2 regions of the Latilactobacillus sp. genome follow, and region 2 is predicted to be linked to the other one. Evidence: riboswitches for the same ligand, from Rfam matches in the RefSeq annotation. Region 2 holds a riboswitch; the other holds the start of a gene.
The links. A riboswitch is a leader RNA that binds a small molecule or an ion and turns the genes downstream of it on or off. The one in region 2 is predicted to bind thiamine pyrophosphate.

Region 1 (5,007 bases), 130 kb from region 2:
GGCACAACTTTCTGTAAATGAGACCCATCAATAATATGATGGGTTTTTTTGTGTCTTTTTTACAGATGATAATAATTCTAATCTGACAATGAACATGTTATAATGTAATGGAATTCACAAGGAGGCCGATAATGATGAAACATACGTTGAAATTAGTGCTCACAATTGTGGTTGGGATTACCGCATTAATATTAGCCTTTTTATGTCAACAACCACTGTGGGCCCAAGTATTAGTTAGTCTAGCTGGGGGGTTAGTCGCGTTATCGATGCTGATTGAGATGATTCGCACTTTAAAATCAGGTCGATATGGTGTTGATTTACTAGCCATTACGGCGATCATTGCAACACTCGCTGTTGGTGAATATTGGGCTGCCTTGATGGTCCTCGTAATGTTAACAGGCGGCGATTCCCTGGAAGATTACGCCGCGCATAAAGCAGGGCGGGAATTAAAATCATTATTGGACAACTCGCCCCAGGACGCGCATTTAATGCGTGGTGACGGACTTGTCGATGTTGCTGTCGACGAACTCCAAGTCAATGATCAAGTTGTTGTGAAGCCAGGAGAACTGGTTCCGGTTGACGGTCATATCATTGAGGGGTCATCGCTGTTTGATGAATCGTCTCTAACCGGTGAATCACGCCCAGTTGAAAGAACAATCAATGAGCCAATTATGTCAGGGTCAGTAAATGGTGAGACATCAATCACGATGGTGGTCGATCAATTAGCTATTAACAGTCAGTATCAAGCAATTGTTAAACTGGTTGAAAGCTCAGCAGCACAACCTGCCCATTTTGTTCGTTTAGCGGATCGCTATGCCGTACCATTTACATTAGTGGCGTATTTGATTGCAGGGGTGGCATGGTGGCTCTCAAAAGACCCTGTGCGCTTTGCCGAGGTCTTGGTGGTCGCGTCGCCATGCCCGTTGATTCTCGCGGCACCGATTGCGCTTATCTCAGGTATGAGTCGTGCCAGCCGGAATGGGATTATCGTCAAAACGGGGACGACAATTGAAAAATTGGCGTTGGCCAAATCAGCTGCTTTTGATAAAACCGGCACGATTACGAATGGCCAATTAACCGTGGATCAAGTTGTACCGATGATTGATATTGAACCATCGGAGTTATGTCGTTTAGCAGCCAGTGCTGAACAAGCTTCGGCCCATATTCTGGCTCGTTCCTTACTACAAGTCGTCCCAGCAGCGCAATTATTAGAAATTATTAGTTTAAAAGAAATGACAGGTGCTGGTGTGACTGCCCAATTAGCATCTGGACAGACGGTTCAAGTCGGTAAATTTGAATTTGTGGCGCCTGACCAAGCTAAACAATCCCAGACACAGACAACTGTCTACATTGGCATTGACGGGCGTTATGCGGGCTATATCACATTTATCGACCATCTTCGCCAGGAAGCGCCTCAAACGATGTCAACGCTCCATCAGCTCGGTTTACAGCGCTTAATGATGCTCACAGGGGATCAGGCGACAACCGCTAAAGAGATTGCGGCTCAAGTTGGCATTGATGAAGTTCACGCTGGGTGTTTGCCTGCCGATAAGATTCGACTCATCAATAATGTCACGCCGGAGCAGCGGCCGATAATCATGGTTGGCGATGGTGTTAACGACGCACCATCCTTAGCGAGTGCCGATGTCGGAATTGCGATGGGTGCTCACGGTGCCACAGCAGCGAGCGAATCCGCAGATGTCGTCATTTTAAAGGATGATTTGAGTCGGGTTAGTGGCGCCATCACGATTGCACGGGATACAATGCGGGTGGCGCGCCAGTCCGTTTTGATTGGGATCTTCATCTGTATCGGATTGATGTTGATTGCCAGTACCGGTGTCGTGCCAGCTTTAATTGGGGCCTTATTCCAAGAAGTTGTCGACACAGTTTCGATTTTATACGCATTACGTGCTAGAAATGACCATTAAAAAAAGAGGTCGCTGAGGGCCTCTTTTTTGTATTGTTAACTATTTTTCAGATTGCACTTTTAAAAACATATCTTTTGGGAGGTATAGTTTCGGAATCATCGCTAATAAAATCCCAAAGACGATACCATTTAAGATGAAGCCGGCAACGAAACTACCGCCATTCACAGTTAATGAATAGAGCCAAGCATTCATTCCTTTAGGCGCGTATGAGCCCCAGTAGATGGCCCCAGCTAAGAAGTGGCAGAAGTATTTGGCGAAAGTACCAATGAAAGCTGCGGACCAAAGGAGCGCAATCGTTTTTACTTTGGTATTTTGTTGGATACTTGCTTGAACTGGTTTTTGTAAAACGCCAGCTAGGCCAACGACCATGAAGGCAATCGTAAATTCAAGTAATCCTTGCCAAACATTGAGAACGCTCCCGTTGCCGAGGCCTCGTAAGACGAGGTCTAAAAGGCCCCAGATTAAACCCGAAACCATCCCAGCCGCGGCGCCGCGACGGAGACTATAGATAATAATGGGGATAATCCCAAAGGAAACCTCAATCGCTGATGGCCCTACAGTATGCGGAATATATTCCAGAGCCATCGCAAATGCCGCGATAATGGCCCCTTCAATTTGAATCAATAACCGTTGATGTTGCATAAAAATAACCCCTTTTCTTGGTTAACCAACACAAAAAAGGAGTTAAAGTCTCAACTCCATCACAATTCCTACGCTTGTCTTAACAAACAGGTTCGAAGGGTCTGATCATCTAATCACTCTCAGCCAATGGCTCCCCTTTGCGATGGTTAATATTTAAATTTTAAGAACGTTTTCAGTATACCGGATACAACAAAGATGTCAAGCAATCAAGCTTCATTCGAGCTTATCCATTGCCGAGCGCTGTTCGTCATCAACCACGTGCGTATACAAATGGGTGGCCTGCGTGGTGGTTTGGCCCAATTGGGTCGCTACGATCGTTTCGCTGTGGGTCGCTGACATCAGATCGGTTGCGAGTGTATGACGGAATTTATGCGGCGTTAGTCGAACGCCAAAAGCTTCAGAGTACTTAGCTACCAGTTTTTCAATGGCATAGTTACTGATTCGCTTCGCTTGACCGCGATACTTTGTGACAAATAAGGCCCGTTCGTTAGCGGCTAAATAGCGTTGTTGCCGGATTTGAACGTAATCTTGCAGATAAGGTAAACCCCAAGGTGCGATCGGCACGGTATCTTGTTGACCGCCTTTGCGAATAACCGTAATTGTTAGTTGTTCAAGGTTTAAATCAGAAACGTTAGCTTGGGCGAGTTCGGAAAGACGAATGCCGGTAGTGAGTGCCAATACGCAAATCGCAATATCTCGTTCACAATTTTGCTTATAAGAAGCGAGTTGGCGATTAGAGAGCGCACTGGGATAGTCGACTTGCATAAAGGTAATGAAGTCGTGTTTTTTATCGCCGGTGAGCAACTTTTGACCGATATGGCGGGAACGAGTGGCCATTGTCTCGGAAGATTTCAGGAGTTTAACTTTTTTCATGACGTTCCGGTAAAAATAAGGTTCGCCATCAGCTTGTTCGGCTTCAATCGTCAGGAAGTACCAGAGCGCATTCAAAGCGTTGATAGAGCGATTAACAGCCTGAAAGGAGAGCTTGTGATTATTTACTTTTCGTTTATTCATTAAAAAGATCTTATAGAGTTCGATATCTTCTAATTTCATCTTATCAAGCGCAACAAGAGGGATATCCTTAGTCGTTTGAACAGTAACGATTTGTTCGTCAATTAACCAGGAGAAGAAGCGGACGTATTCTTGGAGATATTGATAGAGCGTTGCAGAGGAGTATGCATTGGCTTGCCGATTAATATAAAATTTACGGACGTAATCGGGAAGATCCGCCAAGCGTTGTTCACATAGTTCGAGATAACGTTGTTGGTCCATGATTGAAACCACCTTAATAGAGAATTATAGTTATTTTAACAAAAAAGCGGCGAGAATACTACAAGTGTTGTTAAAACCATAATTTTAACAACACTTGTTTGGCGAATTTTAACCACTAACCCGATAAATCTGTTTTCAGACCATCTGCAGCAGCCATTTAAAAACGAATAAAATGCCTGTTTAACGGTCTTTCATTCTATTAAAACGTTGATATAACAGCATTTATAGCATGATTAGGCCAATTTGAGCATCAAATTAGCGTTTTATTGAACTCGGATTATGTTAATGATTATCAATTTGAGCCTCAAAATTATGGATTTTACAGCTGTATAAATCAATCTTGAGTTATTTAATGAATTTCATGTGGTTATTGAGCATTAATGATTAGGCAATGGTTTTAATTTGCGATCAGATCAGTAATTTAGCATTGAGATTTGTTAATCGTAGTTGAATTTTTTTAATGATTGCTACTTTAGGGAAAGTATTTTAAAACGTTGCTAAAAGGATTTGCTAAATTAAAGACTTAAATACAACTTAATAAGTTAAAATCAGCCACTCTTTTAAAATAAATATATACTTCCTATAATATATATTATGTAAACTAGAATATTTTTTTTATTTAATAGGTCCCCCACACCGTCTTTAATCACCGTAATCGATTATTTTTATGTTGAAAACTAGATTAAATTTAATTGAACTGCTTGGTTATTTGAACTAGCTAAAAATGGCACCAAACAGTACTTTAGAATTTAGCACAGGCCATTTAAAAAAAGCCCAGATACTGGTTAAATACCAATAGCTGGGCTTTTTAGATTTACTTTAGTCAGTTAGTCGAATTACAACTTTACCGGCTAATTTACCATTAGCAACTAATTCCAGTGCATCTTGAACGTGATCAAGATCAAAATCGTGTGGATCGATAGCTGGTGTAATGTGATGTTTTTCAACTAATTCAGTGACTTTTTTAAGTTGTTGGCCATCCGAACGCACAAAGATGAAGCGGTAGTCAACTTGAGCTTTACTAGCGAGTTTATCCCACTTCTTACCGACTAAACCAAATAAAAGTCGTTTCCAGGCAGGTAATTGGTGCGTGATAGCAAAATGCTTATTAGGACCTGCCACCAAACTTAATAAACGGCCACCGGGTTTCATAATTGAAAGTTCA
Region 2 (5,007 bases):
AGAATGATCGTCAACACGTTCAATGCTAACGACAAGGTCACTGAAAACCAAGTCCGAGAAGCAATCATCGATGGCCTTCAAGATTTCTTATTTGAAAAGACGGAACGCCATCCGATGATTTTACCAATGATCATTCAAAGTAATGAATAAAACCTTTAAGGGCGATACAAACTCACGTTTGTATCGCCCTTTTTTTTAATTCTTATCAAAAATTTAGGTAGTAAAACTTGTCATTTCCCGCTATAATATACACCGAATATCTTTTCTGAAAGGGGGTATCCGAATGGCTGATACGCCACATTTTTATATTATTTTAAATCAAGTTGCTGGTACTGGCCAAGCTCAGAAGATTTGGCCGCAAATCGAAACTGCCCTCAAGCAACGCGGTATTTCATATGAATTACAAATTTCTAGCTATCCCGGTCATACCACTCGGATTGCCTACCAATTTGCCCGTTTTAAACGAACGAATCAAGTTTTGTTGATTGTCGGCGGTGATGGTACTTTAAACCAAGCCATTAATGGGGTCCAAAGTGCCGGTAAACATGATATCCCCATCGCATATTTACCTTGTGGCTCTGGTAATGATTTCGCGCGTGGAATTGGCTTAAATAGCGATCCACTACAAGCGCTCGAACAGATTCTTGCAGCTACCGCCCCCGTCAATATCGATTTGGGTGTCTATCACGATGCTCTCAAGAACGAGACTGGTTATTTCGTCAACAATGTCGGTATTGGTTTTGACGCTTCCGTCGTCAGTATCACTAACAACTCTAAAAGCAAACGCTTCTTAAATAAATGCCATCTCGGCTCCTTATCTTACGTCTTCTCGCTAATCCAGGCCTTTACATCGCAAGATGCTTTCCAAGTGACCGTCAAGGCCAACGGATCCGTTAAAAACTTTAGCCGTGGTTTTCTTGTCACAACCACGAATCATCCTTACTTTGGCAGTGGTGTTCCCATCATGCCTTCTGCCCGCGTCGATGATCAAAAACTCGACCTCGTGGTGATTGAAAAGTTGAACGTTTTCTTCTTCTGCTACCTATTCATCATGATGCTAATGGGCAAACACACCCGCTATAAGACGGTTCATCATTTTAGAACTGATGATCTTGTCATTCGAACCCAAACGTTAGAATTTGGCCAAGTCGATGGCGAAGAAATGGGTAGTCGCGCATTTGATATGCACTTCAAGGTCACATCCCAACCCTTCTGGCTAACAACAACTAAAACAGAACAATTCAAATAAGCTTTTACAAATTAAAGAAGAACAACGCCATTTAACGTTGTTCTTCTTTTTTATTACCTATAAAAATCGTGGTTTCCTTTAATTTAAGCCAGGATAACCCAGCAATTAGGCTGCCCGAAATGGCGCCGCCAAAAAAGCGTGGTGTGTAAACGAACCAAAATAAACCACTAGCACTACCGGTAAACCAAATCATAACGGGATAAGAAAGTAACGAGCCGATTAAACCCGTTCCTAAAATTTCGCCTGCAATTGCCCAGCCAATATGCCCGCCATAGCGATAACCAAGGCCAGCTAATAAAGCGCCAAAAAAAGCCCCCGTTAAGGCTAAAGGTGGAATCCCCAGTAACATCATTCTTAAAACGGCCGTCACTAACGCCATCACGGTTGCATAAATTGGCCCCATCAACACTGCCGCTGTAACGTTCAGAACACTCGACATCGGTGCCATGCCTTCAATGCGAAATAACGGCGATAAGACGACATCTAGTGCAATCATCATCGCAAGGATGGTTAATCGTTTCGTTCGTCTATTATTCATCGTATTCGTCCCCACGCAACCATTGTTCCTTACGATAAGCCATCTCCCAAAAATGATATTCCAATTGGCTGCTACGAACAAACGCCTGCACCATTTTAACCTGATCTTCCGCTGAACTGGCTGCATACAAGCGATTTAAAACAGTGCCCATCATTTGAATTTCATCCTGCAATTCAGCCATCGTGTAGGTTTCAATCCAGCGTTGATAATATGGATTAGGTGAAGCCGGCTGTTGACTTAAAGCCATTCCGATATCACCGTATAACCAAGCACATGGGTATAAACCAGCCGCCGCGATGGCGGGGTTATCCGCAAATAATTGCCGATACATATGAGCAACATAGTGATCAGTTGTCGGCGCAATGGGCGTCGCTCGAACCTCAGCAGCCGTTATTTTTAAAGCTTCAAAGAATTGTTCCCGAACGATCATTTCACCATCTTTCAAACCAGTTGCGCTTAGTGTCATCAACGCTTTTAATTCTTGATCCTGACAGTGATCGGCGACGATTTGATGTAACTTTCTGAAATGACGAAGATAATAATGATCTTGAATCAAATAATACCGAAATATTTCTTCTGGCAGCGTCCCCGCTTGCAATTGAACGATAAACGGATGACGTAAACTACCTTGCCAATATGGTGCAGCTTCTTTACGAACAATACTTGTAAATGACATGTTGCCCCTCCTGTACGAATTGAAATCAATTCACTTCTGGGGCCACTTGACAAGCACTCAAAATACCCGCCAATTAAAAATTGACGGGTACCAAAATAAGCACGTTTAATCAACAAACGACACGACATTTCCCTGCGCTAGTCCTAACTATATCAGGTTCAATGGGTATAATCTCAGCTCTTAGGCACCCCAGATGCGTTATTCAATTATGGCTTCATTATAGCACGGATGGAAGCGGTTATTCACTAAAATCATCATCAAGTGACTCAGTCTACTGATGATTGCTCTTTCTCCATAACAAAGTTGGTCAATAAAACACCTTGCCGTGCTACTTGTTGTTCTCGAATCACCTGATAGCCCCGACTTTCGAAAAACGGTCTGGCTGTAATCGAAGCATGCGTGATAACTCGGCCTGCAACAGCCTGCTCGAGCTGATGACAGATAGCAGTCGCTACGCCTCTTCTTTGATAATCGGCATGGACAAATAACCGATCGAGGTAGCCAGCTTGATCAATATCTCCAAAACCAATCAGGTTATCATTTTCAAGTGCAACAACACTGAAATGTGATTACAGCGATTGATCCCACTGCTTTAAATCAGGCTCACCAGTGGCCCATACAGCCAACTGCGCTTTCGTATAATCGCCAGCATTCACTGTATGCACTCTTATAAAACAACTCTGCGACTGCTTGACAATCCCCCGGCTGATAGCGTCTAATCTCCAATTATTTAGTCCCTCTTTAATCTTTTTCTTCATGTCTAATTGTAATCGTCATTTGTTTCTCCTAGTAATAATTCTTTTAATTTTTAAAAAATATCTGGCTTATCGGTAAAGATAAGCCCTCACCTCATTGAAGTTTAAAATAGGGTTGAAATTCCGCCGGCACTTCATCTTGTGAAACCCATTGATTGGGGAGCTCGGCCGCTGCACTTGGCTGCTTGCTTGCAGTGATTAAATAACGATAATCAATGTGCATGTGGGCTGCTTGCTTTTTCAATGGGTTATCCGGAATCTTGATCAAATTGGCATCCACCAATTGTGCTTGCTCCCCGACTAGTCCTGTTTCCTCCAATAACTCGCGTAGTGCTGTTTGAACTGGCGTTTCAGACAGTTCAACATGTCCCGCCGGTAACAACCATTGATGCAAGTACGGATGGCGTACCATCAACAACTGATTATTTTTAAATACGAGGGCACTAGCCGATAAATGACATTGATCGTTGACCGCCCGATAAAGGGGCCGTTTTTGTTGGGCCATCAATTCACTAATCGTCTGATACTTTTGCGGATCATTAAACGCTGCTGACTGCTCAGCTAGCCGCTGAATTTGCGTTAACAAATCGTTCATGAGCGCGCCGCCATTAACAGGTCTGCTTGCTGATAGCCTTTGAACAAGTTAATCATTTTATGCGTTGCTAAAACATCGTGCACACGCAGAATACGGGCTCCCTGTTCAATCATCAGTTGTTCCAATAACAGCGTTGAGGTTAAGCGTTCTGCCATCGGATAATCAAATTTGCTTTCCATAAAGCTTTTCCGAGAAATCCCCGCCATGATTGACGCACGATACTTCATTGTCGGTTGAATGCTATTGAGTTTAAACAGATCCAGTGACGCTGTATTTTTAGCGTGTGAAAAACCAACGCCTGGATCCAAAGCAATTTGTTGGCGTGTTAACCCGGCCGCCTCAAGACTCGCTAACGTCTCTTGGTAAAATTGATCGAGTATTTCAAAAACATCATTTTGATAATGGCGGCCATTATACATCGTGACCACTGCGGGCCGGTGTTGGGCGACAACTTCGAGCTTAGCCGGTTTATCGAAACCATCGATATCATTCAGAATTGGCACGCCGCTTGCGACTGCCCGTTGCATAACATCCGCATTATTGGTATCAACTGCCAATATCGCGTTGGGCCATTCCTGTTGCACTGCCGCAATCACGGGTGCAATCCGTTGCCATTCTTCATCAGGCGTAATTTCTTGATAACCTGGGCGCGTCGATTTGCCACCGACTTCAATCACCGCTGCACCATTGGCCAAATCAGCCTCAATTTTCGTCATAATCTGGCCTAGCGCTTGACTGGGTTGCCCATCATAAAAGGAATCCGGTGTACAGTTAATAATCGCGTAGACAATTGGATCAACCGTTAAATCGAACTTGAAACCAGGACCGGTCCATAAAATCTGCTTGGTACGCCAGATTTGTGTCAATTGCACATTTGGCTGACCAAAATATTGTGCCCATTTTTGCCGTAACGCCGCTAGTTGAAAAAGACTAAATTGCCCAAGCCATTGTTGGTCCAACTGCTGAATTAGACAATGACTATCTAGACAAAGCCGTTGAAGCTTCTCGATTTCAGCTGCATCCCCACTAAAGCTTAACAGCGTATGATTTCCTTGATTAGGTTGTGCTTCGCTAATTTGCATATGATCCTCCCTAGCTCAAAAAGTGTTGCCGAACTGTCTTTAATAAATAAAATGACCCTACAACTAAGATGACTTGCGGTTTATTCCCCGTTGCAGGTTGACTAGCCGCCCT

Region 1: linked by a shared signal. The riboswitch ahead of thiT (energy-coupled thiamine transporter ThiT) and the one ahead of tenA (thiaminase II) in region 2 are both predicted to bind thiamine pyrophosphate.

The regions. Positions count from the first base shown of each region.
Region 1 is NZ_JAMQEX010000001.1:222,306-227,312, forward strand. Features, by position in the region: gene NDN60_RS01110 (hypothetical protein) at 1-34, shown strand, start outside; gene NDN60_RS01115 (heavy metal translocating P-type ATPase) at 135-1,928, shown strand; gene thiT (energy-coupled thiamine transporter ThiT) at 1,968-2,570, opposite strand; TPP riboswitch at 2,619-2,717, opposite strand; gene xerS (tyrosine recombinase XerS) at 2,784-3,842, opposite strand; gene NDN60_RS01130 (NADP-dependent oxidoreductase) at 4,662-5,007, opposite strand, start outside.
Region 2 is NZ_JAMQEX010000001.1:87,953-92,959, reverse strand. Features, by position in the region: gene rnjA (ribonuclease J1) at 1-150, shown strand, start outside; gene NDN60_RS00510 (diacylglycerol/lipid kinase family protein) at 284-1,249, shown strand; gene thiW (energy coupling factor transporter S component ThiW) at 1,281-1,787, opposite strand; gene tenA (thiaminase II) at 1,780-2,463, opposite strand; TPP riboswitch at 2,576-2,665, opposite strand; gene NDN60_RS00495 (GNAT family N-acetyltransferase) at 2,730-2,978, opposite strand; gene NDN60_RS00490 (NUDIX hydrolase) at 3,313-3,813, opposite strand; gene folP (dihydropteroate synthase) at 3,810-4,895, opposite strand; gene NDN60_RS00480 (bifunctional folylpolyglutamate synthase/dihydrofolate synthase) at 4,906-5,007, opposite strand, start outside.